DNA from 3 places in the Maridesulfovibrio bastinii DSM 16055 genome. Region 3 is predicted to be linked to each of the others. Evidence: predicted binding sites of a transcription regulator. Region 3 holds the regulator's gene; each other region holds the start of a gene.
The links. Region 3 encodes sigma-54, which starts transcription at its own class of promoters, with help from an activator protein. Its sites were predicted from a motif close to CTGGCACGGNNNNTGCTT; they were not measured.
Positions count from the first base shown of each region.

Region 1: the regulator sigma-54 is predicted to act here: its motif matches at 7,290-7,307, upstream of G496_RS0105720 (Spy/CpxP family protein refolding chaperone).
Region 2: the regulator sigma-54 is predicted to act here: its motif matches at 3,797-3,814, upstream of ispD (2-C-methyl-D-erythritol 4-phosphate cytidylyltransferase).

Region 1 covers NZ_AUCX01000010.1:31,027-41,453, reverse strand. The annotation lists gene G496_RS18965 (efflux RND transporter permease subunit) at 1-1,234, shown strand, start outside; gene G496_RS0105740 (efflux transporter outer membrane subunit) at 1,263-2,870, shown strand; gene G496_RS0105735 (tetratricopeptide repeat protein) at 3,225-3,800, shown strand; gene G496_RS0105730 (sigma-54-dependent transcriptional regulator) at 3,920-5,302, opposite strand; gene G496_RS0105725 (ATP-binding protein) at 5,304-7,115, opposite strand; gene G496_RS0105720 (Spy/CpxP family protein refolding chaperone) at 7,356-7,811, shown strand; gene G496_RS0105715 (SHOCT domain-containing protein) at 7,885-8,199, shown strand; gene G496_RS21075 (hypothetical protein) at 8,284-8,439, shown strand; gene G496_RS20465 (cytidylyltransferase domain-containing protein) at 8,555-9,718, opposite strand; gene G496_RS0105700 (class I SAM-dependent methyltransferase) at 9,729-10,427, opposite strand, start outside.
Region 2 covers NZ_AUCX01000006.1:11,392-21,818, reverse strand. The annotation lists gene G496_RS0101185 (YkgJ family cysteine cluster protein) at 8-778, shown strand; gene rfaE2 (D-glycero-beta-D-manno-heptose 1-phosphate adenylyltransferase) at 857-1,363, shown strand; tRNA gene G496_RS0101175 (tRNA-Ile) at 1,470-1,545, shown strand; gene G496_RS0101170 (Nif3-like dinuclear metal center hexameric protein) at 1,737-2,552, shown strand; gene G496_RS0101165 (zinc ribbon domain-containing protein) at 2,737-3,495, shown strand; RNA gene rnpB (RNase P RNA component class A) at 3,555-3,915, shown strand; gene ispD (2-C-methyl-D-erythritol 4-phosphate cytidylyltransferase) at 4,028-5,230, shown strand; gene G496_RS18445 (hypothetical protein) at 5,235-6,146, shown strand; gene cysS (cysteine--tRNA ligase) at 6,262-7,719, shown strand; gene G496_RS0101145 (hypothetical protein) at 7,909-8,406, shown strand; gene G496_RS18440 (sensor histidine kinase) at 8,479-9,606, shown strand; gene G496_RS0101135 (CgeB family protein) at 10,010-10,427, opposite strand, start outside.
Region 3 covers NZ_AUCX01000026.1:1,353-11,779, reverse strand. The annotation lists gene lptC (LPS export ABC transporter periplasmic protein LptC) at 1-375, shown strand, start outside; gene G496_RS19740 (LptA/OstA family protein) at 383-1,936, shown strand; gene lptB (LPS export ABC transporter ATP-binding protein) at 1,975-2,697, shown strand; gene rpoN (RNA polymerase factor sigma-54) at 3,240-4,655, shown strand; gene hpf (ribosome hibernation-promoting factor, HPF/YfiA family) at 4,704-5,246, shown strand; gene G496_RS0112910 (PTS sugar transporter subunit IIA) at 5,251-5,700, shown strand; gene rapZ (RNase adapter RapZ) at 5,715-6,596, shown strand; gene G496_RS0112900 (PTS sugar transporter subunit IIA) at 6,620-7,042, shown strand; gene G496_RS0112895 (PTS sugar transporter subunit IIB) at 7,050-7,517, shown strand; gene G496_RS0112890 (PTS sugar transporter subunit IIC) at 7,552-8,229, shown strand; gene G496_RS0112885 (manganese-dependent inorganic pyrophosphatase) at 8,305-9,222, shown strand; gene G496_RS0112880 (MoaD/ThiS family protein) at 9,339-9,635, shown strand; gene G496_RS0112875 (hypothetical protein) at 9,654-10,172, shown strand; gene panD (aspartate 1-decarboxylase) at 10,351-10,427, shown strand, end outside.

The sequences.
Region 1 (10,427 bases), on a different contig from region 3:
GAAACCCTTTGAGGAGCGTCAGTCTCCCGGACTGTCTGCTCAGGCGGTTGCCGGAAGATCAATGGCTGCATTTTCCCAGATGAAAGAAGCCATGATTTTTACTCTTGCTCCTCCGGCTATTCATGGTATCGGTAACTCAAACGGTTTTGACTTTTATCTGCAGGATATCAATGGGGCAGGGCATGAAAAGCTCATGCAGGTCAGAAACCAGATGCTTGGCATGGCCGCACAGAGTCCTCTGCTGATGAATACCCGTCCTAACGGGCAGGAAGATGAACCACAGTATCATATTGACGTAAATGAGGCCAAAGCCAGTGCGCTCGGTCTTGATTTCTCGGATATCAATACCACACTCTCCACTGCATGGGGTAGTGACTATGTAAACGACTTCATTGACAGGGGACGCGTAAAACCCGTTTACCTTCAGGGAGACAGCATGTTCCGCATGCAGCCCAGTGATGTAGGTCGCTGGTATGTGCGTAACAACGCAGGAACAATGGTACCGTTTACTTCTTTTGCTTCCGGTCGCTGGGCCTATAACTCTCCGCGTCTTGAAAGGTTCAACGGTGCATCCGCTGTTGAAATTCAGGGTGAAGCCGCTCCGGGAGTAAGTTCCGGTGACGCAATGAATAAAATGGAGAGTATTGTTTCCCAGTTGCCCAGAGGCTTTAACCTGCAGTGGGCCGGTCTATCAGCTCAGGAAAAATTATCAGGAAGTCAGTCAGGACCATTGTATGCCCTGTCACTGCTGGTTGTGTTCCTGTGTCTGGCTGCACTGTATGAAAGCTGGTCTATCCCGTTTGCGGTTATCCTAGCTGTTCCGATCGGTATTTTCGGAGCACTTGCAGCGGCAACTCTTTTTGGACAGACTAACGACGTTTATTTTAAGGTCGGGTTGCTGACTACTATCGGTCTGACAGCAAAGAATGCTATTCTTATTATCGAATTTGCTGTTGCCGAGCAGGAGGCCGGGCTGGGTGTTCTCGAAGCGACCCTGCTGGCTGCAAAGCAGAGGCTGCGTCCGATTCTTATGACCTCGTTTGCTTTCATACTCGGTGTTCTGCCGCTTGCGGTTGCATCCGGTGCAGGCTCGGGAGCCCAGAACTCCGTCGGTATCGGCGTTATGGGTGGTATGATTTCGGCAACTATCATTGGTATATTTTTTATTCCATTGCTATATGTTGCCCTGCGAAAAGTTTTCAAATTCAAACCTCAGCATCCTGATGCGGGTTAGTCGTAGCAGACCGGAGTTAATACAAAAAATGTCAGTTAAAGGTAAAAGCTCAGCAGTTATGAAAAAAAGTTCATCGGAATCTTCTTCCCGTTCATTTGCGGGAGTTCTGCTGATCAGTGCCGTAATGGCTCTGATGCTGTCCGGATGTGCTGTCGGACCTGATTATCATCAACCTCATCTGGATCTTCCCGGGCAGTGGAATGCGACTCAGACGTCGCTGGACAATGCCACTGATCCGGAAGTTGAAAATGCTACGGAACCGGTTGAGTCACCACGGCTTGAAGACCTCAAAAAATGGTGGACTTCACTTGGAGACCCCATCCTTGATAAGCTGATTGATGATGCCGTTAAAGGCAATCTTGATGTTGCTTCAGCTCAGGCCAGAGTCCGTGAAGCCAGAGGCACATACCGTCAGGCTGGCGGTTCGCTGCTGCCTCAGGTTGATGGCGGGGCTTCAGCTATAAGGACTGGGTACGGTAAGAAATCTTCTCAGTCTATGAATGGTAAAAGTAACTACTTTACCACTTTTCAGGCCGGCTTTGATGCCAGCTGGGAACTGGATTTCTTTGGTAAAAATAGACGTATACTGGAAAGTGCCAAATACGGCCTTGATGCGGCAAATGAAGATCTGAGATCAACTCTGCTCACTCTTATAGGTGATATTGCTATCAATTATGTGCGAGCCAGAGGATATCAGACCAGAATTGCTCTTGCTAGAAATACAGCATCGTCACAGCGTGAAACAGCTAGATTGACCCGTGAGAAATTCCTCGTCGGTTCTTCCTCAGCTGTTGATATGGATAGAGCGGAAGCTGACGTCAACACGACTGAAGCGGATATACCTGATTTTGAAACCTCATATTATCAGGCTGTTCACAGGTTGGGAATTTTGCTGGGCCAGCCACCGGCAACGCTTTTGAAAGTAATGCACGAACCGGCACCAATTCCTGTTCCTAAAAGGGAACTTCCCGTAGGTGTTCCGGCCAATATACTTTTGAACCGTCCTGATGTTCGTATGGCTGAACGTCAGCTCGCTGAATATACTGCCAATATCGGGGCTGCGGAAGCTCTTCGTTATCCTTCGATTTCATTGACAGGCAGCATAAACACTTCAACTACCAAATTTGATAATGTGTTTGATTCTTCAACCATAGGCTGGGCTATCGGACCTACGCTGACCATCCCCATTTTCAATGGCGGACAGCTTAAAGCCGGAGTTGATATTGCTGTTGCACAAAGAGATCAGTCTTATTACGCATACAAGGCCGTAGTCCTTTCAGCTCTTGAAGATGTGGAAAATTATACAATTGCAATGTCCAGAGCCAAAAGAAAATTGAAAAGCCTTTCTAAAGCTGCACGCAATTACCGTGAAGCAACAAAGCTTTCAAGACTGCTTTACCGCAACGGTGCAATCGCAATTCTTGATGTTCTTGACTCCGAACGGTCATTGTATTCAGCAGAGGATAACTTCGTGTTGAGCAAAATAGCTATAACCGAAAGTTATATCTCGCTGGCAAAAGCTCTTGGCGGCGGCTGGGATAAAGCTCTGGATTCAGGCAAGCCTCTTGAGTTTGACGAGAAAGGCGTGCTGAAAAAAGTTTCAGCTGAAAAAGCCAGTGTTGAAAAGAAAAAATAAATCTGAATCAGACTGTTTCTAATAGAAAATGTAAGAACGGCCCGAGTTTTATTCGGGCCGTTTTTTATTGATATTGCGGATGCTGAACTTAAAAAGGTCGTTGTGCTCGTGTAAAATTATCTGAGCTTATGCTAAGTTTGTTATGATTTAAAAAGAAATATCCTTCCGTTTTAGTATGGCATGAGTGTTGCTACTTTAAAGATCACTTTTAAATTTGTCCTGAAATGTAATAAAAACTTAATCTAGTTCCATAAGTTGAGTTTGTAGGGATATATTTGTGCAAAAACATGCAGTCATATTTGTGCAGAATGTGCAGCATCGTGCAAAAAATTATGAGTTTTACAGGAGTGTTGAGTGGCGAAAAACAGGAAAGCTGTAAAAGGTAAGAATAATACTGTTACCATAGTTTCGGCGGTGGTTATTGCCCTTGTTGTGGGCCTTTATTTTGGCGTGGCGGTTATTCCGGCGGTAAAGGACAGCTCCACTGAAGAAAGAGTAAGTCGCAAAGGTAATGACATGTCAGGCAGGATTTCCGAAGCTAAAGCAAGGGTTGAGCAGGAACCCGGATCAGCAGCCTTGTGGGCAAAGCTTGGAGACCTCTATTTTGATAGCGGACAGCATTATGAAGCAATTGATGCCTATAAGGCTTCACTGGCCATTGAACCTGAAAACTCGCATGTGCTGACTGATTTGGGCGTTATGTATCGCCGTACAGATCGCCCGAAGCTGGCCGTAGAATGCTTTGATAAAGCAATAGAAGCTTCGGCAGACAACTACACTCCATATTTTAATAAAGGTATTGTTCTTTATTATGATCTCCATGATAAGGATGCCGCAATTAAAAGCTGGCAGCAGCTTCTGGACCGGAATCCAGATGCCAGAACTCCCAGCGGTAAGCCTTTAAGACAAATGATTCAGGAACTCTCCTGAATATAAATATATAGGTCCCCTTTGACGTTGAATTAAAGTGGGGAAAAACGGCTCTCAAGCTAACTTGGGAGCCGTTTTTTATTGATCATGCATAATAATCGTAATTGAATAAAATATAGTCAGTTTTTAGATTCAATGCCGTATTTTTTGATTTTGTTATCAAGGGTGGTGCGGGTAATATTTAGTATCCTCGCGGCTTCACTTTTATTCCAGCCCGTTTCTGCAAGAGTTTCGCGGATAGCTATTTTTTCTATCTCATAAAGGGGTTTGCCTCCAACATGGCTTGAAGCTTCACTACCAGCTTCTACAGCCGGTTTTTCATTATCTTCAAGACCATCAACTATTGTCGGTGGAAGGTCTTTTTCAGAGATATATTCTCCGGCAGTCAGGATAACGGCACGTTCAACAGCATTTTCAAGTTCACGGACATTTCCGGGCCATTTATAGTGGTTGAGTTTGTCCATTGCTCCCGGAGTAAAGCCTTTTATTTTCTTGCGGTTGCGTTCTGCAAATTTTGATAGAAAGAAACTTGCCAGCAGTGGAATATCCTCCGGGCGATCAGCCAGTGCCGGTATTTTTAAACTGACAACATTCAAACGGTAGTAGAGGTCCTCCCTGAAATTTCCTTTGCGGGCTTCTTCCTGCAAATCCCTGTTGGTCGCTGCAATTATACGCACATCCACCTTTAGAATTTCGTCACTTCCAACCCGCTGAATTTCTCCTTCCTGCAATGCTCTGAGCAGTTTGGACTGCATCGGCATGGGAATCTCCCCGACTTCATCGAGAAAAAGAGTTCCGTGATCGGCCTGAACAAATCTGCCGTCACGTTTTTTATCCGCCCCGGTGAAAGAACCTTTTTCGTGACCGAAAAGTTCTGACTCCAGCAGTGTATCCGTCAGGGCTGCACAGTTGACGGTGACCAGTTTTGCGTTTTTGCGGTTGCTTTCGGAATGTATGGCTTTGGCGAAGAGTTCTTTTCCTGTTCCACTTTCTCCAAGTATGAGCACTGTGGCCTCGGTTTCGGCAACTGTTTTGACCATTTCCAGCAGTTTTTTTACCGGCTCACTCCGACCTATAATACCGGAAGCGCCTTCTTTGGAGATTCTTTCTTTAAGATTTTTATTTTCTTCAATCAGGTTCATGTGCTCAAGGGCGCGCTCAAGAGTAAGTTTTAATTCATCAAAATTTAGCGGTTTAGTCAGGTAATCGTAAGCACCGATCTTCATAGCCTCCACAGCGGTATCTACAGAAGAGTAGGCCGTCATAATAATTACCGGTATGGAAGGATTGATTTCTTTAATTCTGCTCAAAGCTTCTATTCCGCCGACTTTAGCCATGCGGACATCCATTAAGATTGCGTCATAAGGATTTTCGGCGACGCTTTGTATTGCATCTGAACCATCCTCAACTCCGAATGGTTTGTGGCCCCATCCTGAGATGATTGTGCAGAGCATGGAAAGATGAGCTTTGTCATCGTCAACAACAAGAATATCAGCACCCATTTTATTTTTCCCTGTTATCAGTGGTTAATGGAATGGTTATTTTAAATGTGGTCCCCTCGGGTCCTGTTTTTTCAATTTCAATGCGGCCATCGTGTGCTTCAACTATTTTTTGCACGATTGCCAGCCCCAAGCCAGTCCCGGATGGTTTAGTTGTATAGTAGGGGTTGAAAATCCTGCCGAGATCGCCTTCCGGCAATCCCTGACCTGTATCACTGACCGCAATGAAAAGCTGATCGTCCTTCTGTTCTGTGGAGACACTCAGTGTTCCACCATCGGGCATAGCCTGAATTGCGTTAACATAGAGGTTGATCAGGGTCTGTGCCAGACGGTCGGGATCGACTTTTACCTTTGATACATTGCCGTCCTGATGCGTTTCAATTTTGACCGAGGCTGACTGGGCTTCCTGTCTCACAAGCCGCAGGGAGGATTCTATTAATGCGGCTACCTCTGTTTCTTTTATTTTCAGGTCTGCTGGTCTGGCCATTTCCAATAGTTCGGAAATTACTCTGTTGAGCCTGTCCACCTCGGAAGTCATCACTTCGGAAGCTTTGCGGTTTTCACTGCCTTCAGGGAAAAGCGAACCGAAGTAAGTTGCATAACCTTTAATTGAACTAAGCGGATTGCGGACTTCGTGGGCAACTCCTGCTGCAAGCTGACCGATAGTTGCCAGTTTATCGGCTTTGCGGATACGGTTTTGCAGTCTGCGAACTTCGGTCATATCACGGATCATGTACATCATCCCTATGGATTCATTCTCCGAAGTTACTATGCTGCTGATATTGATAGATACCGGGAATTCCCGATTTGAAAGGGCCTTAAGGTTCATCTCTCTGTTTATTATGGGAGTTCCTTCGCCCATGACCTTTTCACCAAGTTCAACAATCTTTTGAGGGAGAATTTCGGCTGCAGTTCTGCCGGGCCTGAAAACATCTCTGGCAAGCATTTGTCTTGCCGCTGGGTTGATAAAGATGACTTCACCCTGTTGTGAGCAGGCAATGATTGCTTCCGGGAGATTCTCAACAATTTCCTCAGTGATGGCTCTGCTGTCCTGCAAAAGTTTACGGGATCGCAGGTGGCTGTTCATCCAGAAAAGTGACACAAATCCACCCAGCCCGAGCAGCAGTAGAGTCCCGGACATTGTCATGGTCATTGAAATATCTTCACTCACAGCTTTTTTAAAAGGCTGGAGGTCCATCCCGATGAAAATTATATTTTTATTTTGGGAAGAGGAAATATTGCTTTTGTTTGACTGCCATCTGTGACCGGGGAAAAAACCGTTTCGGTCCCACCTGCCGCGTCCTCGCATCATGCCCATATGATGCATTGATTCTCTCTGGTTGTGGCTTACAGTATTTGATTTAACAGGGGTAAAATTTTTGTAGACTTCAAATGCTCCACTTTTATCCGGTCTGATTATCCGCCATTTGGTAGTATTTGAAGCTTTCAGTCTTTTCAGCGCCAGAGCTGGTAGAAGCTTTTTGCCGATAAGATTTTTATGGCTTGAGGCCAGCACAATTCCTTTCTCGTCCACAATGGTAATGTAAAGAATGTCTGGAAGTTCGGAAGTTTCGTCAATGAGACGTTGAATGTCTGCTTCCTGCCCCATCCAGCCCATCATTCCTGTTCTTGTTGCCGCTTCAAAAGATCTGATTAGTGCGGTTCCTTTTTCACTTAATATTTTCACCGTGTATTTTTTGCCGTGGCTGTAATTCATAACAGCCAGAGTAAGGATAACCACGACCAGTATCGCGCTGGCACCGATAATTATCCACGGTGAAACATTTCCCAGATATGACTTTATTTTTTGCTTCATTTTTTTCTCGGTAGTCAAAAGAGCTGTTGTCTAATTTTTAGACAATTGTCTTTTACGTGTGTCTATTTTTTAAACATCTGCTTAATTTTTAAGCAAGCTTTCCTTTATCGTTTAAAAGGCTATTCCTTGTATTAAAGTATGTTATTCCAGTATATTAAATAGTGTAGACAGTGCTTGGCATCACTCTTGCCTTATACCATGCAAAAGGCGTTCAAACTTAAAAAAATATGGAGATAAAAAATGAAGAAGATCTTTATCGCACTCGCATTGGTTCTGGCAGCCGGTTTTGCTTTTAACTCAAACAGTGCTCTTGCATGGGGACATGGTCAGGGACACGGACAGGGAATGCACAACGGCTACATGATGAATGGCAACGGTCATGGAAATATGATGAATGGTAATGGTCGCGGATATATGATGAATGGTTCTAACGCGGCAATGTACAATAGCCCTGAGTATAAGAAGTTTATGAAGGAGACTCGTGATCTCCGCACCTCGCTTCGCGGTGACCGGGCAGAAATGAGAGCTATCATGGCAGGAACCAATCCTGACTCCAAGCGTGTAAGAGCTCTTGCAGAAGATATCAGCAGAAAGGAAGCCCAGCTCGCTGACAAGGCAGAAAGCAGTAACCTCCCAGTTATGCCGATGGGTCGCGGTGCAGGCTTTAATTGCCCCGGTTACGGACCGCGCAGGTAAGTATCTTACTCAGGGAGGGGCAGCCCTCCCTGAGTAGAATTTGAATCACAAAATTATAAAATCCGGAGAAGATATGTTTACAGGCGGATGGAATGGATTTTGTCCTAACGGTTTTCAGGGAGGTTATATGCATGGCGGTTTTATGGGCGGTGGACTCATGGGTGGAGGAGGTTTTGTGGGCTTGATTTTTAATATTCTAATTATCGCTCTGGTAGCTTATCTGATTTTTAAGCTGGTTCAGAATCTGAATAATAACAATGTGCAGCGCAATGAAGGAACAAGCCGCAGCAATCGTGTTGATACAGGCGAGATTTTGAGAGAGAGGTTTGCCAGAGGTGATATCAGTGAAGAAGAATACCTCAGGAAAAAGGATATTCTCGGAAATTGAAACAAATTATCAGACTAAAAATATGAAAGCCTTTTGCAGTAAAATTGAACCGATCCGGATCTAGCCATTGAACCGGGGGTTATCATGAGCAATATTGATCTTTCCAAAGCAACTCGTAAGTCTTTTGAAAATTATATAAAGACTGATCTACAGGAAAATTATCTCTATGTTCCCAAGCTCTATGCAAAATGGTTTACTGAATTAAGTAAGGGAAAATATTCTCATAAAAAACAGAAATAAGTATCTACCCCTGCCTTCAAGTTACTTGATGGCAGGGGCTTTTGGTTCAGTATTGATTTTATTTACAGCCTGCTGTGCTGCCCTTAAATTTAAAACAACTTAATTAAGGCCAGCCTTAATCAGCTGCTGATTTTACGAAGTCCAGAGGGTCGACATACCACGGTTCTGTTTCCACTTTTTCCTGAAAGATGATCCGGTCCTGTGGAACGGCTTTCGGCACTGCGGAATTGCTGCCGAACATGATCCCGTCTTTATCGCAATCGGTCGGAGGGTCATAAGGGTTTTGAGGATGCATATTCCTAAGCAGTCTGTAATGCTTCGAGTTGGTGTAGTGAATAGGGATGTAGGCATTGTTGCCCGTTTTTTTGGCCCTGCTGTAGTTCATGTAATTTACGGCTTTTTCGCTCATCCAGTATGAACGCCTGATGCCGTCAAAACATCTGAAGGTTGAGACCGGAAGGCGGGCTTCCTGAAGAAAGAGCATAGGTGTGCTCATATCAGTCATATCATACCCGGCCAGATATTTTTTGTAACCTTCAATGTCCGTTCCTTCCGGCATGATCAGAGTCCAGTCTCCAAGCTCAGAAAAAACTGGTTTACGGAAAAAAGGTTTGTAACCGGACACTACTTTTTCAGCTATTTTAAAGTCGGCAGCAGTATCGATATCAATACATTCTTCAACATCTGCATATATTTTTCTGACCCTTTCAGTGTTGGTCATGCCTGCTTTGGCCCAGAGTTCACCAATCATATTGCGCTGGTAAAACATATATGTGGAAATGTTATTTGCAGCAAAAAAAGGCTGCATCTGAAAAAACAGTCCCACTCCGTCATCCTTGGGGTAGTAATAATCCATAGAACAGTTTTCATCTGCCCTTACTGAGATAACCCGCCAGGCATAACCGGAATACAAGGCTCTTACCGCATCATGGATTTTTTCTTTTTTTCTGAAAGGGTATGTCGGCATGAAAAGTCCGAACCATTCAATATCAAGTCTATTTTCAAGGTAGTGAGCCTGAACCGCGTCAAGACTGGAGTCATCACCGGCCAGCTCTTCCGGGCGCATCAGTATTTTGACTTCTTTCTCCGAATAAATATTGCGTACAACATCTGCCACTTCTTCTGATTCGGTTGAGACGGTGATGTCATCAAAAATATCCGCTTCCAGCAGCGGGTCTATGCTCCAGCAGAGCAGGGGTTTACCGCCGAGGTTTAGGATATTTTTTTTGCGCAGACGTTTGGACCCTATTCTGGCCGGAATAAGCGCGCCTAATTTCATGGTCTGGTCCCTATTGTTTTTTAGTCAGTTCGAAATTTATAAATTCAATATTGTTCCAGCCCCAGGGGATACTCTTATCCAGAGTAAAATCATCTCCGACCAGTTTCAAAATTTTTTCTTCATCATACCACTCGGCCCACGGTGTTCCTTCCCCGTCTGTGCTTATTCCGAAATTTTCAAAAGCAGGTTTTCCGGCATGCTCCCATCTTGCTTTCGGGTACATCAGAAAAACAGCTTTGGCCCCCGGCTCAAGATATTTTGATATATTAGCCATCTGTCTGGATGCGATATCAAAAGGTATGTGGTGGAGAACTCCATGAGCATAAAATCCGTTGAAAGATTTTTTGAAATCATGGGAATCGATATCTTCAAGGAGTTGGGTCGAAATGTTTTCTGAGCCTGTGAGTGCGGCCATACGGGCAACAAAATCAATGTTCACCTGAAGTATATCCGCACAGGTCCATGATGCTGCTTTTTTAGACATTGTCAGTGCATCATAGCCAAGACCGCTGCCTACCTCCAGCACCTCACGCCCTGAAAACATTTTGCCGTAGCGTTCATGCTCCCAGCCTCTTTCTCTGTCCCATAAAGTACGGAATGAATTGTAGGCCGTTGCAAGTTCATCGTCTTCAAGCGCGTAGAGATCGGAAACATTTCTGCGCCATTCACCGGCAGGGAGTGTTTTCCATTTCTCAAGATTATGTTTCAG
Region 2 (10,427 bases), on a different contig from region 3:
GGATTTGATGTCTGAGCATGACGCAAGTGAAGATTTTCTGGACAGTCTGCCCGAGCTTGAAGCCGGCAAAACTTTTGCTTTTTCCTGTCACCCCGGTATTTCCTGTTTTAATGCCTGCTGCGGTGATCTGAATCTGATGATGACTCCTTATGATGTTCTGCGCCTGCGTACATCTCTTGGCATGGACAGTAAAAAATTTGTTAACACTCATCTCGAAATTTCACGTACTCCGGAAACAGGATTTCCTATGGTTCGTCTGCGCATGCTTGATAACCGCAAACGCAGTTGCCCGTTTGTGCGGGATTCCGGTTGCTCTGTATACCTGAACAGACCCGGAGCATGCAGAACATACCCCCTTGGCAGGGCTTCACGCCTTGACGATGACGGTAATGTTATTGAGCAGTTTTTTATTGTTAAAGAACCCCATTGTAACGGTTTTAAAGAGACTAAAGAGTGGACCAGCACTGAATGGTTGAAGGATCAGGGCCTTGAAAAATACAATGAAGTAAATGACCGCTACATGCGCCTGATGACTAAAGTAAGACGTATGGGCCGGGCTCTTGATGACCGCCAGCTGAACATGGCCTTTCTGGCCCTTTTCCAGATTGACAATTTTAAAAATTTCATCAAAGACATGAATGTTTTTTCAAGGCTTGATGTCAGTGAAGCCGAACAGAACGCTATTTATGAAGATGATGAAAAGTGTCTTGATTTTGCGCTGAACTGGATTGAGCTGGTTGTCACTGGTGAGTGTGAAAATTTAAGTCCGAAAAAATAGTCTGCTGACTGGCTTTAATGGAGAGGAATATCTCCCGGAAAAGTGCAGCCGCAGTTAAATTAATTTGTTGGAGAGACTTTGAGCGATAAGCCGAATTTTGAATTAGACAGTCCGAAGATAGTTACAGACTCAGAATTCGGATTGCTGCGCGGATCTTTTTCGCCGGGAACCAGAGTCGTTTTCACCAACGGCTGCTTTGATATTCTGCACGCCGGTCATGTTGATCTGCTGACTCGCGCTGCGAAACAGGGGGATATCCTTGTTCTCGGGCTTAATAGTGATACCTCTGTGCGGTCGATTAAAGGGAGCAAACGCCCTGTAAATTCCGAGCGGCACCGTGCTTTTGTGCTGGCGGGACTTGGCGTAATAGATTATGTAATTCTCTTCGATGAGGACACTCCGTACAACCTGATATCCTCTGTCAGGCCGGATATACTGGTTAAAGGCGGCGACTGGAGTGTGGATAATATTGTCGGGCGTGATATCGTGGAGGAAAACGGCGGAAAGGTGCTTAGCCTTCCATTCCTGCCGGGATATTCCACAACAGGTCTTCTAAAACGTATTCATGAAGAAGATATCCGTTAGCTTTTATTGAATTGCAGGGATATTGAACTTTTTTTTGGTTTTTATGTGTGCTGAACTTGACAAGGCTTCGATCTCTAGGTACTAGATTCAGCTCACTTGATTTGACGGGCCAATAGCTCAGTTGGTAGAGCCCCCGGCTCATAACCGGATGGTCCCAGGTTCGAATCCTGGTTGGCCCACCATTAAACACAATGCTGTTGCATATAAAAGACAGTTCTGAAGTGTTCCAGCAGAAAAATTTATAGTATCCAGTGCTCCCTCGGGATTTTGGTCCCCACGGGAGCATATTCATTTTTTTCGGGGTATTATTTTTAAGGAGCTGTTTTACAAGGATGCTGATTTTTTTATAGTTTTGTTTTATAAGCTTTGAATTATGAAAACATCTGAAATCATCAACCTTATCGAATCCCATGCTCCAACGGTTTTTGCCGCATCATGGGATAACAGCGGAGTTCAGGTTGCAGGGCGCGAGCGTGAAGTTGCAAAACTTGCGGTAGCTTTAGACCCGCTTCCTGAGACGATTGCGAGTGCTATTGAGAGTGGAGCACGCTTTGTGCTGACTCATCATCCTCTGACTCTTGAACCGCGTTTGCCGAATAAGCTGGACGGGTTTCATGAGGTCTTAAGGATGCTTTTGAGCACCGAGACAACTCTTTTTTCAAGCCATACTTCTCTGGATGTTCAGATTGCGGGACCGGTCAGCTGGCCTGCGAGAGATCTGGGGCTTGAAAATATAAAGGTTCTTGATGAGACAGCGCGCGCAGGGGATGGCGAAATCTTAGGCTTCGGCTGCATAGGGTCCTTATCTTCAGCAATGTCGTTTGACGATTTTGCGGGAAAAGTGGCAGAGCTCAGCGGATGTTCTGTTTTATCTGTCTGCGGTCCGTTGCCGGAGAAAGTCGCTACCGTTGCTATGTGTCCGGGTTCCGGGTCTTCAATGATGGATGAAGCTTTTAAAGCAGGGGCTGACGTCTACATTACCGGAGATGTGAAATATCACCCGGCACAGGAAGCTGGCGGAGCAGTTATAGATGTGGGGCATTTTTCACTGGAAGAGGAAATGATGCGCCGCTTTGCCCTCGTATTGCGTGGCGAGCTTGAACCGAACGGAGTGGATGTACAATTTTTCAAAGGCCATGATCCGTTTGCTTATTATGTTGACGGAATCAGGCACAAAAGCCTGAGTTAGGACTCTTTACAAAGTCTTCGCGGGCATTATTCTTGAGATACCCGTTTCCCGATTGTGCACAGGCCATGCACAGGGAAATATGTTTTATAACGGAAAAACAGGTCGTTCCATGCCTTTTTCCGAACATTGATTGCGCGGATATTTCCTTTAAAAAATCAGGAAAGCCGTAAAAGGGGACCCCAGCATGTATGAAAAACAGATTGAACAGCTTGTTATTCTTCAAAAGGTAGACGACGAAATCATTCTGCTCGAATCCGAAATTGATCAGGCTCCCAAGGATGTTGCGGCACTTGAGTCGCGCCATGCCTCACTTACCAAACGTAAAACTCAGATTGAAGAAAAGCTTGAAATGCTGAGAGATCAGCAGAAGCGTCTTGAGCTTGAAATCGAAGAGGACGACGTTAAGATCAAAAAGAGCAAAAGCAAGCTGATGATGGTAGGTAATACCAAGGAATATCATGCCATGATGCGTGAAATGGACAGCCTTGAGAAGCTTAACAGGCTTCGTGAGGATGAAAAAGTCACCATTATGGAAGAGACTGAACGTCAGAAAGATGCTCTGAAAGATATTGATGAAAAATTTTCTGTCCTCAACAGTGAGCTTGAGGAAAAACGCATCGGCCTTAAAACCCGTCTGGAACAGGCTCAGGGTGATCTGGACAAGTTGAATACCCGTCGTCGCAAAGCCTGTGACGCGATCCCCGAACCTATCCTCAACAGATATGAGTTCATACGTTCTCGCCTTGAACATCCTGTTATTGTTCCGGTTGAAGATGCTATCTGCTCTGGATGTCATATTATGATTCCTCCTCAGATTTACAACGATCTTCAGAAAGGCCATCAGATTATCAGCTGCCCCAACTGCCAGCGTCTTATATTCTGGATAGAGCATTTCCCCGAATCTGCCCGTCCTGAATCCATGAAGAAGCCGGCAGCGGAATAGCAGGTTTTTATTTCAGTATAATCAGGGGGAGCATGGCTCCCCTTATTTAAACAGATTTTGGAGTCGGACGGGTCATCGCCGCGGTGTAATGCCGGGGAGGAAAGTCCGGGCTCCGCAGGGCATGGCGCTGGGTAACTCCCAGCGGAAGCGATTCCGGGAAAGTGCCACAGAAAACAGACCGCCACGGCTTTTGCCGGGGTAAGGGTGAAAAGGTGGTGTAAGAGACCACCAGCGGGCATGGTGACATGTCCGGCTGGGTAAACCCCGTCCGGAGCAAGACCAAATAGGGAAGCGTTTGAGGCCGGCCCGGCTGAAGCTTTCGGGTAGGTTGCTTGAGGTGTATGGTAACATACGTCCTAGATGAATGATGACCATCCTGCTTGCAGGATACAAGACCCGGCTTACAGTCCGGCTCCTTATCTGTTTAAAACTCCTTTAAAGGAAGTTTATTCCTTCCACTTTTATCCACAAACAGACTCCGGGCAGGAGTTGTCCGTTACCTGACAAGTTTCCCGGAGGCGAGAGTCAACCAATGAGCTCATCCGGTGATTTCTGGGCAGTTATATTAGCTGCCGGCAGTGGAACCAGACTTGCCGCTTCAGTCGGCGGAGTTAAAAAGCAATACCTTAACTGGAAAGGAATGCCGCTTTTCTGGCATTCAGCCACTACTTTTTCCCGTATTCCCCGCATCAAGGGCTTAGTCTTTGTTTTCCCCCCTTCAGATATTGATAAAATGAAAGAGCGTGTAGATGAGCTGAACAGCAGTTGCTCTCTCGGGCTGACTTATAAAGTTGTCTCAGGAGGGGAGAGAAGGCAGGATTCTGTTTTCAACGGACTTAAAGACCTTCCGGCTACATGTTCCCACGTACTCATTCACGATTCTGCAAGACCTTTTGCCTCCGCTTCCATGATAAGCTCCATTATCGATGAGCTTGATAAGGGTGCTTCTGGAGTTGTTCCGGCTGTAAAAGTCACTGATACGATTAAAACCGTTAATGGCAATACAATTACAGGAACCCCGGACAGGTCAGACCTTAGAGCTGTTCAGACCCCTCAGGGTTTCCCGCTGCATCTGATCCGGAAAGCCCATGAAATTTCAGACGGCGAAGGTTGGAACGTGACTGACGATGCTTCAATGCTCGAAATGATGGGAGAAAGCGTCGTTGTCTGTCAGGGTGAAGAAAGTAATATCAAAATCACAAATCCTGAAGACCTTGCTAAACTTGAGGAGACTAAAATGTATGTCCCGTGCGTAGGCTGGGGGTATGATGTTCACCGTTACGGTTCCGGACGTCCGATGGTTCTGGGTGGAATACCCATTCCCGGAGGGCCTGAAGTCGTAGCTCATTCTGATGGAGATGTCCTTTATCATGCTCTTGCCGATGCCATTTTAGGGCTTTTCGGTGGCGGAGATATCGGATTGCACTTTCCTGATACGGATGCAGCCCTTGAAAATATGAGCAGCGGCATTATTGTTATGGAAGCTTTGTCCAAAGCTGAAGCTGAAGGAATTAAAATAGTCCATGCCGACCTGACTGTGATTGCACAGATTCCCAAGCTTGCTCCCTACAGAGAACAGATAAGGAAGAATGTGGCTTCTGTCATGGGACTTCCGCAGAGTAGAGTTAATGTAAAAGCTACGACAGAAGAAAAGCTCGGGTTTACCGGAGAAAAAAAAGGAATCAAAGCAGTTGCCACTGTAACCGGTGTAAGACTTGCTGACGTGGATGGATAATCACATGACTGGATTTAAACGCGTTTTTTTTACCGTTCTATTGGTTTTAGTTGTTCTGTCCGCTGCCGGAGCCGGCGGTGGATATATATGGCTTCATGAATATTCGGTAGAAACAGTTCGCGAGATTGCCGATAAGTACAGCTCTATAGTTAAGATTGATTTTAAAGATGCCATGATCAATCCTTTTGATGAGAGCATATACATTGACGGTGTTAATCTTGATTTTGCCATGGGTTCAGCTATCTCGGTGGGAAGAGTTCATATTTCCGGTATTGACCGGGAACATCGCATTCCGAGATATATGCATTTCAAAGCTGAAAAGGTCTCTATTCCAGTAACTTTTATGAATTTCGGTTCATCATTCAGCTCTCTTGAAAAAATGGGCTACCGGGCTCTTGGTTTTGACCTCGGGGCCGACTACATATATGAAGACCAGAACAACCGGTTCATACTGAAAAAGCTTGAACTTGACGGAAAAGATCTGGCAAGCCTTAATATTGCTCTTGGACTTGAGCATGTGAAGCTTGATAAGCCGGGCATAAGCGGCTTTATTGGCACTCGCATATATAGTGGTGGCATTATTTTCAAAGATCATTCTCTGGCTGAACGGGTGCTTGATTTTCTGGCACAGGAAGAATCTTTGAGCAGAAAGGATTATACCAGCAGGCTTGTAGAGCGGGTCGAATTCCTGAAATTAAAAGCCAGAGAGCGCGGTTACAGTTATGCAGAGGATTTTTACGGTACTTTTCAGAACGTTTTAAAAAATCCATCCGATTTTTCTTTAAAGATTTCTCCTGAGGATGCAACGCCACTGCTTTACATCTTTATGGGGCGGGATCTGGATGAGATTATTGATCTTTACAGAATTCAATTGGACAAAGGAAAAGATGTTGCCGTTGCGCAGCAGGATAATTAATATCCCGGCCTGACGATTAAAAAATAGTTTTTAAAAAAGAAATCTGTGGACATTGAACATTTCATCCGGTCTGTGGGAAATCAGTCGGGATGGTCCTAAAATATCTGGAGAAACAATGCGTCTTTATAACACCCTCAAGCGTAAAAAAGAAGAATTCACTCCTTTAAACGACAACAAAGTCAATATGTATGTTTGCGGTATAACCGCTTATGATCTTTGCCATATCGGTCATGCCAGATCTTCTGTTGTGTTCGATGTTTTGGTTCGTTATCTGAAATTCAAGGGATATGACGTAACCTTTGTCCGCAATTTTACTGATGTTGATGATAAAATTATTAAACGCGCCAATGAATCCGGAATTGATTCTTCAGAACTTGCTGAAAAGTTTATTCAGGAATTTTACGTTGATATGGATAAGCTCAATGTGCTCAGAGCGGATATTGAACCTAAGTGTACTGAGCATATAACCGAAATGATCAAATTGACTGAGACTTTGATTGAAAAGGATCATGCTTATCCCACTGAATCCGGGGATGTCTATTTCAAGGTCCGTTCATTTGATAGTTACGGTAAACTTTCCAAGCGCAATATTGAAGATATGCGCTCCGGTGCTCGGATTGAACCGGGTGAAGAAAAACAGGATCCGCTTGATTTTGCCCTCTGGAAAGGAGCAAAACCCGGTGAACCTGCATGGGAAAGCCCCTGGGGTCTCGGACGTCCGGGATGGCACCTTGAGTGTTCAGCCATGAGTGAGAAATATCTGACTCTTCCTTTTGATATTCATGGCGGTGGACAGGATCTCAGTTTCCCGCATCATGAAAATGAAATTGCCCAGAGTGAAGCCGCAACAGGCAAAGAAATGGCCCGGTTCTGGGTCCATAACGGTTTTGTGCAGATTAATTCAGAAAAAATGTCCAAGTCTCTTGGAAACTTTTTTACAATCCGCGACATTACAGACAAATTTCTTTCTGAAACTCTGCGCTATTTTCTGCTTACAATGCATTATCGCAGCCCTCTTGATTTTTCCTTTGAAGCCCTTGAAGAAGCTGAGAAGGGAATCCGCAGGGTTTATAAAGCTATGTATCAGATGGAAGAAGCGCTTACAAAATCAAAATGGTCAAAAGCCGCTCTGCCTGAAGAAGTTACCGCTGAGCTGGATGAGCTTGAGAAAAACTGGGATGCTGCAATGGATGATGATATGAATACCGCTGCTGCTTTGGGTCAGGTCTTTAATGCCGTTCGTCTTGCCGGAAGAATTTCTGAGGAAAAATCGTGGAGAAAAAGTGAAGGCGGGCGTGACGCCTGGAAGCGTATTCTTGATGACCTGCGCAAATGGGGTTCTGTTCTCGGAATTTTTTGCGAGGAACCTGCAAAGTTTTTGTCAGAACTTAAGGAATGCATGCTCAAAAGGCGTGGTATTGATTCAGCTAAAGTGGAAGAACTTGTTGAGGCCCGTCAGGAAGCCCGTAAAAATAAAGATTTTGCCCGGTCTGATGAAATCAGAGATGAACTCGTTGCAATGGGCATCGAAGTAAATGACACCCCTCAGGGAGCTGTATGGGATGTTATTTAGTGCGCATATTGTGCCGAAAGCTGTGCTCATCTGCGAGCTGCTTTAAAATTCTTGCATGACGACAGCTTGTTAGCACATTGTTTTATTTAACTATCGGGAAACCGGGCTTTTTAGCCCGGTTTCTTTTTTTGGGAAAAAACTATAACTAATCGATTATTCTTAAATTAAAATATCCCGGTAGGAATATAGATGAAAAGCAGGTTGCGGATTGGTTTTAATTTTATAACCTTTGCCCTTGGCGTTGTCATAGTTGTTTCAATGTGGTTTGCCGCAAGCGAAACTGTGCATAAAGCTTCTTTTCATGTTGAACGCAAGCTTATGTCTATGAATCTTGACCGGGTGGAAGGAGTTATTCAAAGCCAGTTAACCCAAATCAGTTCACTTTGCAGAAATTGGTCAGCACTTGCAGGTTCTGAAATTTCTTTTTCAAAAGGAAAGCTTATACTGGCAGATCAGTTCAATGACGACTTGCTTAAAGATTTGAACATAGATTTTGTCCTTTTTGCGGATGAAGCAGGGGTGTTAAAAAGTTTTAACATCCACACTGAATATAAAACTGTCATCCGTGATTATTTTACTGCACGGGGTTCTATATTTTCATCCGTTAAAAAAGGTGGAAAAGAAGGTCTGGTTCGTATCGGGGATGCATTTTTTCTGATTTCAATTAATGCAGTAAAATTTACTTAAGGTAGTATTGACCGGTATATAGTTGTCGGACGCCGCTTAAGTCCTGAGCGGATCAAAAAGCTTGCAGTGCAGTTGAAAATTAATCTGAATGTAGTCCCGGCTTCAACCAATGATAATAAATTTTACGAAGACACTTTTAGTACAAATGAAAATTTAATTAGTGTCAGACGTCTTGAAAGGGGCATGGATGGCAGCCCGCTGTTCTTTTTCCTACTCAGGTCAGAGCGTGAAATTCTGAATATGGGAAAGAGTTTTGTAATCATTTATGTGATCTTTTTTATCCTCTCGGCCTTAATAACCTCTTTTTTGGGATATTATTTTGTAAAAAAAGACTGTCTGGACAGAATCAGATATCTAGTCGCCCAGCTTACGGATATACGCAGCAGTAAATCAGAGAAGACTCAGGTTGAGGTTAGCGGTGATGATGAATTGAACAAACTTGTCGAGGGCATAAATAATACTCTTGATACTCTCCAGAGTGAACGTGGCAAAGCTGAAACCGCCAATAAAGTTAAAAGTGAGTTCATCGCCAATATAAGTCATGAGATCAGAACCCCCTTGAATTCCATATTAGGAATGGTTGAACTGCTTGGGGAAACTAGACTTGATAAAGATCAGTCGGAATATGTAGAGATTGTCAATTCGGCAGGTAAAAATCTTCTCTCGGTTATTAATGATGTTCTTGAAATTTCAAAAATAGAGGCCGGGCATCTCAAAATTGAAAAGATAGAGTTTCTGCTCGGAGAAATGGTTGGCAGGGTTGTTTCCCTTTACTCTCTTGAAGCCGCCGGAAAAAATCTTTCTTTAACATGCAATATACCGGAAAATATCCCGGAAAGAGTCTCAGGAGATCCAACTAGACTCAGACAGGTTTTAGTCAATCTTATCAGCAATGCAATTAAATTTACTTCTGATGGCGGAGTAGAGGTTAGCCTCAGGCTGGATGAAAGCTGCTGCCCGCCTAAAATCTTTTTTTCTGTTTCAGATTCCGGGATCGGCATTGCAAGTGATAAACTTGATGATGTTTTTGCCAGCTTCTATCAGGCTGATTCTTCCACTTCCAGAAAATACGGCGGTACAGGACTGGGATTATCTATCTCACACAAGCTTATTACCATGATGGGTGGTCAAATAACTGTTGATAGCTGTCTTGGACGTGGAACCAGATTCACATTTTATGTGAGTCTCGGCATATCCTAATTTTATTATCAATTTATAAGATTAAAAAACAGTGATAGCATTGACACTGTCTATATCTATGCTTACCTCTTTAAAAGTGGCCATAAATTAAGAAATTAAAGAGGTCTGTAATGGGTAATTTATTAGGATTGATTCTGGTATTTGGAATTGTATTTGTCCTGTTGCGTTTTATTCTGCCAAAACTAGGAATACAGGGTTGAGGACCGTCAAACAGCTGCAGTTTGCAGCCTGAAAAAAAGAATAGAAAAGGTGCTAAAAGGAAATAGCCCCGCAGTTTAAATTTAGCTTAAAGAGCGTGGAAATTTTTTAGCACACTGAATTACCAATTCTTATATTTATCAAACTTGAAATCTTGAAGATTTTATCAGGCCGGAAACAGTAAAATCTGTTTCCGGTTTTTATTTTAAGCAAAGGTGGAGCGTATGATATCGGTCAGTTTGGTCATTCTGTGGTCATAGGTATGCTCAGCCATGATTCTTTTTCGGGCAGCAGTGATTACTTTTTTTCTAGCTTTGTCGTCTTTGAGATATTTTTGTACAAGATCAGGTATTTCTTCATTTGTTTTGTAGAGGACAATTTCTTTATCAGGGTCAAACATAGTGGATATCTGGTGCCGGTGATCGGTCAGCAGAAAACCGTTGCATGCCGGAACATCAAAGACTCTTTGATTCACGGCTCCTTTCATCTGCTGACTGGTGCAGTTGAAATTTATTTTTGAGCAGGGATAGAAATTTGGAAGATCTTCATAATACGAAAGTTCAGGATGGTATTTCCAGTTTGTTGAAGGGAGCAGGTCTTTCCAGCCTTCATCACCGGCTATC
Region 3 (10,427 bases):
AGTGCTGATTATGATCAGGAGAAGGGACTTGTTATTGCCGATAAACCTGAAGTAACTTATTTTCTTGGACGTGATCGCAAGGAAGTTGTGGTCAGAGCTGTTCACGGTGAAGTCAGCCAGAAAGGTAAAGGACTTCGTTTGTGGAAAAATGTTCGCGGTCATTATGGGGAGTTAGCTTTAAAAGCTGAAAATCTTCATTTTAATCCGAAAAAAAATTTTCTGATCTTAAATGGCAATGTTATTTTGAACAGTCATTCGCTGTTTGTTGAGGCCCCTAAGGTCAGCGTAAATTTAAAAACACGTGAAATAACAGTTGATAATAATGTTGAAGCCTTGATTTCTCCTGATGTTCTAACCACATCTAAGCAGAAGTGAGCAATATTTGAAAAAAGCTATGAACAACTTTACCAGAATCTTCCCCAAAATATCTTTCATTATCCCGGTAATACTTATTTTTTTTGTAACACTGGTCTTTTCTGCTGCATCTTTCGCAGCTTCAGGAAACCTTATGGTTACCAGAACAATTGCAAATCTTAGAGAAAAGCCGAATTATGACTCTTCTGTTTCATGGATTCTTTCTGCTGGAAAAGTTTTTAAAGTAGGTAAGGCAAAGAAGGGTTGGTATTCAGTTTACCCTGCTTTTGCAAAAGCAAAGTCTGTACCTGTCGGTTTTATTTCCGAAAAAGTTGTCTCCACAGCTCCTAAATCTGCAGAGACTGTAGACTGGGGCGATGTTCGATATATTGGTAGGAAAATAAAATATTTTGCTCAGAGATCTCAAAAATCAAAAGTTGCCGGTGAATTAAAACAAGGTGATGAGATCAAGGTCGGTTTTTTGCGGGAAGGCTGGTATGCTGTTTTTAAAAGCGGACAGAAGGTTGAAGCAGAAAGTCGCGCTATCGGGTTTATCAAATCCTCGGATGTTGATCTTGATAATTCAGATTCAACAATCCGCTATGCTGTACGAAAAGTTTCGGTAATAGCCAAGCCGTCAGCAGGAGCAAAAGCTGTTGGAGTTCTTTTCCCCGGATATAGGGTTCAGGTTGGTGAAGAGCATGACGGTATGTTTGCTGTTTATAGAATAGATACAGCAGTTCAGAAAAATACTCCTGTCTGGGGATATGTCTGGGGGCCTTTTCTTGCTCAATACCCTTCAAGTATTGAGAATAAGAAACTCTCAGGGATGACTATAGCATCCGTAAAAAAGGATAAATCAGCGGCTGTAAAGGCTAAAGACATTCTACCCACAAAAAAAATGTATCCCTCTACAGTGCTGAATCTTCGTTCCGAACCTGACGTTAATTCGCTGATAGTTGGTAAGCTTGAAAAAGGTGACACTGTTCTGGTTGGACAGGCTGAGGGAAAATGGTATCCGGTTTATAAGTCAGGCGCAGCTGTTCACAATAAATCGCAGGCCATCGGGTATGTTTATGGTACTTATTTGAAGGCCGAGGCTCCTAAGCAGATAAAGTCTGATGATTCGGCCAAAAAGCAGAAAGCTTCTCCAAAGGATCAGGTTCCGATTAAAATCGTCTCAACAAAGATGACCTTTAGTGAAGTCAAAAATCAGGTAACCTTTTTAGGAAATGTAAAAGTTACCAGACTTGATATTACTCTGACTTCTGATTCCTTGACAGCTTTCCTGCGTCAGGGGAGCGAATCTTTAAATGATGCAAGTAATAAAATTAAAAAAATTGTTGCTTATGGAAATGTTGACGTCGTAATGGGTAATCGCAAAGGGACTTGTGATAAGCTTACATTTTTAGTTGATCAGTCTATAATTATTATGGATGGAAAAGCTCGACTTGCTGATGGCAAAAATATTGTTCAGGGAAAGACTATCAAATTTTATTTGAAAGACAGCAGAAGCGAAGTTATCGGTGGCGATAAACCTGTAGAAGCTATTTTCTTCACTCCGAAGGATGTTTCCCCTTAGCCTCTTGATGTTGAACCAGTAACTATTCCGGAATTATTATGCCTTCGATAATAGCAAATAAAATAGTCAAATCTTACGGCCCTAAAGAAGTTGTCAGAGGAATCAGCCTTAAACTTGATGAAGGGGAAGTTGTGGGATTACTCGGCCCTAACGGCGCAGGTAAAACAACAACTTTTTACATGCTTGTTGGCGTGGTAAAGCCTACTGAGGGTGATGTTTATCTTAATAAACATAGAATAACCACTTGGCCTCTTCATGAAAGGGCGCGGCATGGATTGAGTTATCTTCCGCAGGAAAGTTCTATTTTTAAAAAATTATCAGTACGTAAAAATCTTGAAATAATAATCGAACATACCAAAATATCATCTAAAAACGTTTCAAAGCGAGCGGATGAACTTTTGGATCAGCTTGGTATTTTGCGTCTGGCAGATCAAAAAGCGATGTACCTGTCCGGTGGTGAAAGGCGCAGACTGGAAATTGCCCGGGCTCTAATTAACAATCCCAAGTTTATTCTGCTTGATGAACCTTTTGCCGGTATTGATCCTATTGCTGTTATCGAGATTCAGGATATTATTTCCACTTTGAAAGAGATGGGAATCGGGATTTTGATTTCAGATCACAATGTTAGAGAAACACTGACAATATGCGATAGAGCCTATCTTGTTTATGAAGGGCGGGTTATTTTGAGTGGAGCTCCTGAAAATATAGTAAAGAATACTAAGGCTCGACGTTTGTATCTGGGAGATAGTTTTCGGTTGTAGCGATGTTTTTTTAGTGCTGATAAAAAGCTTTTATAGGTTTAAATTGAGACAGGATTTTTGCACATAGTGTAAATTCTGTCTTTTTTTTATGGATTTTGGGAAAAAATGATCGTTCCTAATTTTAGATAATAATTTTGTTTCTAACTAATGGATTTGGATAGCTATTTCGAATTTTAATTATTTTAAATATTCAATATTATACTTATGGTGCTTATCTAAAAAAATAATTTTTTTAGGTGGTTATATCGAGTGGTGCTAGCGTATCTTCAAAATTGTTTTTAAAGTAATTTATAGTTTGTAGATTTACAGGCGTTCAGAACATTGGTACACTTTTTTCATGTGTAAAATTGTTTTTATAAAAAACTATATATTACAGTAATATTCATACTCTTTGTTGCAAGATTTAATTAAGTATGTCATTCTAAAATCAAGTAGTATTTTATATTATTCTTTAAAAATGTATTTTTTTTCTTTTTTCTTTGTTTAATGCTTTTTTAGTTAATAAAAATAATGTGTTAAGACTTTATTGGTAATGGTAAAATATGGGATTGGAATTAAGACAACAGCTTAAGCTTACTCAGCAACTTGTGATGACTCCACAATTGCAACAGGCGATCAAGCTTTTACAGCTTTCCCGTCTTGAGCTTGTGGATACAGTTCAGCAGGAGCTCATGGAAAATCCCCTTCTTGAAGAATATGAAGAGAAGGAGGTTTCTGAAGCTCGTGACAAGGATCAGTCTTCCGCAAGTGGAGAGACTGAAGAGCTGATGAAGAATGCTGACTGGGAGAATTATCTGGGAGAATTTTCCAGCTCTTCCAAGCAATCAATAGTTAGAGAGTCTGAAGCTTATGAAGACGGTCTATCTTATGATGCCCGTCTTACCAAGTCGACAACGCTTGATGGCCATCTTGGCTGGCAGATGACTCTTTCCGATTTTACTGAGAAAGAATGTGAAATAGCAGAAGCCATAATAGGTAACTTGAGTGAGGTCGGTTATCTTTGCATAGGGGTTGAAGAAATAAGTGAGATCTGTTCTGCTTCAGTCGATGAGGTTGAATCAGTTCTTCATAGAATTCAAAGGTTTGATCCTGTTGGTGTTGCAGCAAGAACACCAAAAGAATGCTTGACCGTACAGCTCGAAGTTTTAAAGTTGGACAACGATCCTATTTTAGTTTCTCTGGTTCGTGATCATTTAGAAGATCTGGAAAGAAGGCGTTATAAGCCTCTGGCCAGAAAATTTAAATTGAGCATGGAAGATTTGAAAAGCTATCTGGATTTGCTTCAGACTCTGGACCCGCTTCCCGGTGCAAGTTTTTCCGGGGGTGACCCTTTCTATATCAGTCCTGATGCTTATGTTTATGAGTATGATGGAGAATTTGTTATTGTACTAAACGATGACGGGCTGCCGAAATTGCAGATGAATTCCTTTTATGTGGAAACAACAGAAGCTGCAAAGGGAGCCGATAAAGAATATTTTCAGGATAAGATGCGGTCTGCCCAATGGCTCATGAAGAGTCTTTACCAACGGCAGAGGACTTTATTTAAAGTTCTTGAATCAATAGTAAGGTTTCAGGATGAATTCTTTAGAAATGGTGTAACTAAGCTCAAACCCTTAATTCTGAAGGAAGTGGCTGAAGATATTGATATGCATGAATCTACTGTGAGCAGGATAACAACAAATAAATATGTTGCGACCCCTCATGGTGTCTTTGAACTTAAGTTCTTTTTTAACAGTGCGTTGGAATTGGATGACGGTTCACAGGTAGGTTCAGAATCAGTAAAGGCCATGATAAAGAAGCTTATTTCTGAAGAAGATCCCAAAAAGCCTTATAGTGATGAAAAAATTGCTGAATATCTGAAAGAGAAGCTTGAAATTAATATTGCAAGGAGGACGGTAGCCAAATACAGAACCGCGCTGGGTATAGAATCTTCTTCCAAGCGCAAGAAGGTCTTTTAGCCAGTTATACTGGAATAGCATATTCACCCTAACTTAAGGAGGATCCTTATGAACGTAGCATTCACTTTTAAGAACTTCGATCCGTCTGAACATCTGAAGGAATATGCAAATACCCGTTTTAGCAAGCTTGAGAAGTTTGTTACCAATCCAGATAATACTGAGTTGCAGGTGAATCTTTCCGTGGATAGATTCAGGCATATATCGGAAGTTGTACTTTATTCAGACAATATTCACATCTCTGCATTTGAAGAGTCTGAAGATATGTATTCTACTATTGATATGGTCCTTGATAAGCTTGAAGCCCAGTTGAGGCGGATGCGTGAAAAGATGCGCAGCTACCGGCGTAGTGAAGTTACATCGGCTCGGATGGATGTGATCAGTTTTGACCTTGAAGATAAGGAACACAGACCTCCGCGTATAGTCGAGTCGGATCAGTTTGAACCCAAGCCAATGACGGTCGAAGAGGCCGCCTTACAGCTGGATTCATTAGACTATGATTTTCTCGTTTTCCGCAATGCTGACAGCGAGGGAATAAACGTAATCTATCGTCGTGATAATGGCGATTTCGGTTTAATAGACCCAGGATATTAGTATAATGAAAATAGGTGCTTTTTTGGCAAAGGATCTTGTTATTCATGAACTTGAAAGTGATAGCAAGGAAGGTGTTCTAAAGGAAATGGTTTCGGTCCTGATAGATTCAGGTCTTGATATGAACCCTGACGAAGCTTACAAGGTCCTTATTGACCGTGAAAAATTAGGTACAACAGGCATAGGGGATGGCATTGCCATCCCCCATGGTAAATTTGACTCCATCGAAGATATGTATGTTGTTGTTGGTCGAAGTGAGAAGGGTATTGATTTTGATTCACTTGACCACGAACCATGTCATATCTTCTTTTTGGTTCTGGCTCCTGAGCAGGGTGCCGGTTCTCATTTAAGAACTCTGGCTCAGATTTCCAGACTGGTTAAGGATGATGCTTTCAGGAAAGCTTTTATGCAGACTGAAAGTAAAGATGATCTTTGGAAGGTTCTTCAAAGCGTTTGATTGCGGAGGCAGAGGTGGATAGCGCGGATTCTTTTCCGGTCATTGTTGTAAGTGGTATGTCCGGAGCAGGTAAATCAACAGCCCTCAAAGTTTTTGAGGATTTGAGATTTTTCTGTGTTGACGGGCTTCCGGCAAGTATGCTGCCTCGTCTGGTCAAGTTGTTTAAAGGCAATGACATAACATATCGTGGATTAGTCCTTGGTATGGATCTCAGGCAGAAAAATTTTGTCGAAGAGTGGTCACAGACCAGAAACGAACTTGTTGAGAAGGGTATTAATCCAGCTTTAATATTTCTCGAATCGAGGCTTCCTGAGCTGGTCAGAAGATTTGCGACAACCAGAAGACCTCACCCTCTTGAGTCTAAAGCCATAGGTCTTGAACAGGCTCTTGAGGAAGAAAAAATTATTTTAAATCCATTACGCAATGAAGCTGATCTCATAATTGATACCACCCATTTTTCCATACACGATCTACGTAGAAAAATTCAGGAAAAATGGGTCTTTTTAACAGAAAAAGGCTCAGGGTTGAGAGTGCATGTCATGTCCTTCGGTTTTAAATATGATGTGCCTACCGAAGCGGATATGGTCATGGATTTACGTTTTCTGCCCAATCCTTATTTTGAGCCTGAATTACGCCCTTTGTCCGGTAAGGATAAATCAATTTTGAATTATGTTCTTGGTAAAGAACCGGGGTCTGTCTTTATTGATAAATACCTTAACTTTCTTAAGTATATATTGCCACTTTATGAAGAAGAAGGGCGGTATAGACTCACCCTTGCAATGGGGTGTACCGGTGGAAGGCACCGCTCCGTAGCCGTGGCCGAGACTATATATGCAGATCTGAGTTCCTGCGGGTATTCAGTAAGTATTGAGCATAAACATATTGATCTGGATTAATACCAGTTTTTCTAGGTAAAAAAATGAGTGAAACCGCCGGCAGTAATGGAATTGTCATTGTTACACACGGAGACTTTGGAAAAGCCTTGATAAAGGCTGCGGAATTGATAGTCGGTCCTATAGCTAATTGTGTTGGATTGAGTGTTGATGTCTCTGAAGGGATGGATGCCGCTGTTGATTCCATCAAAAAAGCTGTTGCAGAAGTAAAATCAGGTCTGGGAGTATTGATCCTTACTGATATGTTTGGAGGGACTCCAAGCAATCTTAGCCTATCTTTTCTTTCTGATGAGGTCGAAGTTGTGAGTGGTGTCAACCTTCCTGTGTTGCTGAAAGCCCTACAGCGTAGAGAAGACCCTCTGCATGAAATGGCGGAGCAGGCTCTTCAGGCCGGTATCAAGGGAATTGTTGTGGCCGGAGAAATGTTGCGAAAAAGGAAAAAAGGCTAGGATTGTCATGCAGTGGGTAAGAATTGACAACAGGCTTGTTCATGGTCAGATTATCGAAACCTGGTTACCATATACTCATGCTAAATATTTGCTGGTTGCTAATGATGAAACTGCTGAAGACAGTTTGCAGCAGCAGATTATGTCGCTTGCTATTCCCCAATCTGTAAATTGCATCTTTACTCGGGTTGATGCTGTTTCCGAAGCCGTTGCCAAGCTTGATTCGTCATCAGAGAATTCAAGTTACTTAATTATTTTTTCATCCTGCAATGATGTTAAGCGAGCTTTGGATAAAGGATTGAGCTTTGATGCCCTAAATATTGGCAACATTCACTATAGTCCTGGTAAAAAACAGATTTCTCCGAGCGTTGCTTTAAATTCCGAAGAAGAATCATGTCTTAGATATTTCGTTAACATAGGTATTGAGTTGGATTTCCGATGTGTCCCCAATGATCCTGTTCAGGTGAGGTTCTCATGAGCATGTTAATTGACTGGCAGAGCATATTTCCCCTATGGCTGGCGGGTGTAAGTTTTTTTTTGCGCTGTTTTCACTATTCAGGACTTCAATAAGTATAGGTCTGCTTGAAAGACCTCTTGTGATCGGCTTCCTATGGGGTGCCCTGACTGGAGATTATTCGGCAAGTCTTGGAATTGCTATTTTCTTTGAACTTTTTTGGCTCGATAATATACCCGCTGGTACTTATATCCCTCCTCAGCTTATAGCTCCTACATTAGCTGCATGTGTTCTCGTTACTAAATTTGAATTTACTCAGGCGCGTCAAATTGCGTTGGTCTTATTGGCATGTATGCCTTTAGCTAAAATTGGAGTTTTGATAGAATCTTCTTTGAGGCAGTTGCACAATAAAGGCTACCAGAAGCTGATTAACTGGGCACGGAAGGGGAGCACGAATGATCCTATCCCCGGTGAGCTTGTTTATTCTTCCATTTTTAGAACCTTTATTGCCTCTTTCTTTTTCTTCTGGTCAAGTGTACTGATTCTTTATTATGTGCTTCGGGCAATTTTTCACAAATGGGGTTTGACCATTGCAGCCATTGATCTTCAATGGTCCTATCTGTGGATTGCCGCAAGTCTTGGAGGCCTTCTGGCTCTTAGGCTCCGTAAAGCCTATGCTACGTTGGCATTCGGTATAGTTTTATCTGGCTTTTTTGTACTCGCTGTTCCTGTATGACTTGGCAGTACAAAAAGATTGTGATAGAAGACACAAGCTCAACTAAGCTAGCAAATTTTGAGGAGGAATTTTATTATGGCTATTTATGCTGTTGGACACAAAAATCCGGATACCGATACTATCGCTTCCGCGATTGCTATGGCAGACCTCTGGTCTAAAGTTAAAGAAGAAACTAAAGCTATTGCACAGGGTGAACTCGCTCCTGAAACAGCTTTTGTTCTCGAAAAGTTCGGTGTAGCAGCTCCTGAAGTTGTAACCGATGCTACTGACAAAAAGATCATCCTCGTTGACCACTCTGACCTTGCTCAGAGCCTTGATAACCTGGATAAGGGTGAAGTTGTTGCAGTTGTTGACCATCACAAACTTGGTGATGTTACAACTTCAAATCCCCTCGAAATGTGGGTTTGGCCTGTAGGCTGCACCGGTACAGTTATCAATTCCATGTACAAATTCTACAATGTAGAAGTTCCTAAAGAAGTAGCTGGAGTTCTTCTCTGTGCAATTCTTAGTGATACAGTTATGTTCAAATCTGTAACCTGCACCGATGCTGATAAAGCTGCTGTAGAAGAACTGGCTAAAATTGCCGGTGTTGCAGACGTAACTGCTCTTGGAATGGAAATGTTCAACGTTAAGTCCGCTGTTGCTGGTGCTTCAATGAATGAACTCGTTTTCCGTGATTACAAAGACTTCGATATGTCCGGTAACAAAATCGGTATTGGACAGCTTGAAGTTGTTGATCTTTCCGTATTTGATGACATTAAAGCTGACCTCTACGCTGAACTTGAAAAAGTTAAAGCCGACGGTCGTCACAGCTGCTTCCTGCTTTTGACTGACATCATGAAGGAAGGTTCAGAAATGCTGATCGTTTCTGATAATCCTGCAGTTGTTGAAAAAGCTTTCGGTGTTGCTCCTGAAGGAACATCCGTATGGCTTGACGGTGTAATGAGCCGTAAAAAACAGGTTGTTCCTAACTTTGAAAAAGCTTTCGCCTAAGCCGTTAGATTTTCAATTAGGTTTTATTTATCCCCCGCCTTTTGGCGGGGGATTTTTTTTGCTTAAAATTTAAACTTGTCATAAATAGATTATATCTGGTGTAGGAAAATATTTATTTGACAATAGTTATAAAAAAGTACATTAAATATAATGTTAAATGGTTTAGATTTTATGAGGGTTTAGAAGTGAATATAAATTTATTATGTTATGCTACTCTTGCTGATAAGTGTCCGGAAAATGCTGACAAATTTCCAATATCGCAAGATTCAAAAGTTGAAGATGTTTTAAATCAAATTGGTATTGATACTGATGATGTTAAAATAATTTTCATAAATGGGATTTCATCAGGCTTGGATTCTGTTTTATCAGATGGTGATCGTTTGGGAATTTTTCCCGCTGTAGGCGGTGGGTGAAAATAATTAGGAGGCGATATGAACAAGAATCACAAAATTTTAATTCTTTTTAGTTTAATCTTTTTGCTTTCTCTTGCTAGCAATTCCATCGCTTCCACAATTAAAGGTTCCAATTGGTATAATGAGTCCTCAGGCGTTTACAAGATGCAGTTGTGGGTTACGAATGATGATGTATCTATAAAGAATGTTAAATTCAGCAGTAAAAGCCTAGAAGGGTGGAGCTGGGATTACGCTGATGAGACTCATTCAAGCGTTATCCTTACAGGCTCGAGCATTGCAGGTGTTAAGGAAGTTTTACCTACTATTTATTTTGAAGCTCCAAATGTTTTTAATGAGTTTTCAGTTGAGTGGGCTGAGATAGCTGAAGGTTCCTATCTAACAGGAACAAATACTTATTCTTCCGGAAAATGGTTTTATAGCAAGGGTGACATAACGAATTCTCCGACACCGATCCCGGAGGGTGCATCTATTTTAGCTGCTGGTTTTTTGCTCTTATTTTGGATCAGACATAAAAGAATCTTTTTAAAACAGAATTAAGTACCATCATTTGAATAGTTAAAGGCTATCATTTCATCTAATTTTTTTATCGCGCTTGTCTCCTCTTTAAGAATGTTTATTTTTTCGTTTGGGGTATTGATGTTTGCAAATATCAACCCTCCGTGCTATCCGCCTTTTTTTGCATAGCGAAAGTATACATCCATAGGAGGAGTGTACGATGGCTAAACGCTGTCTTTTACGGTCCAAACTTCATAGGGCCACTATTACTGAGGCTTGCCTTGATTACGAAGGTTC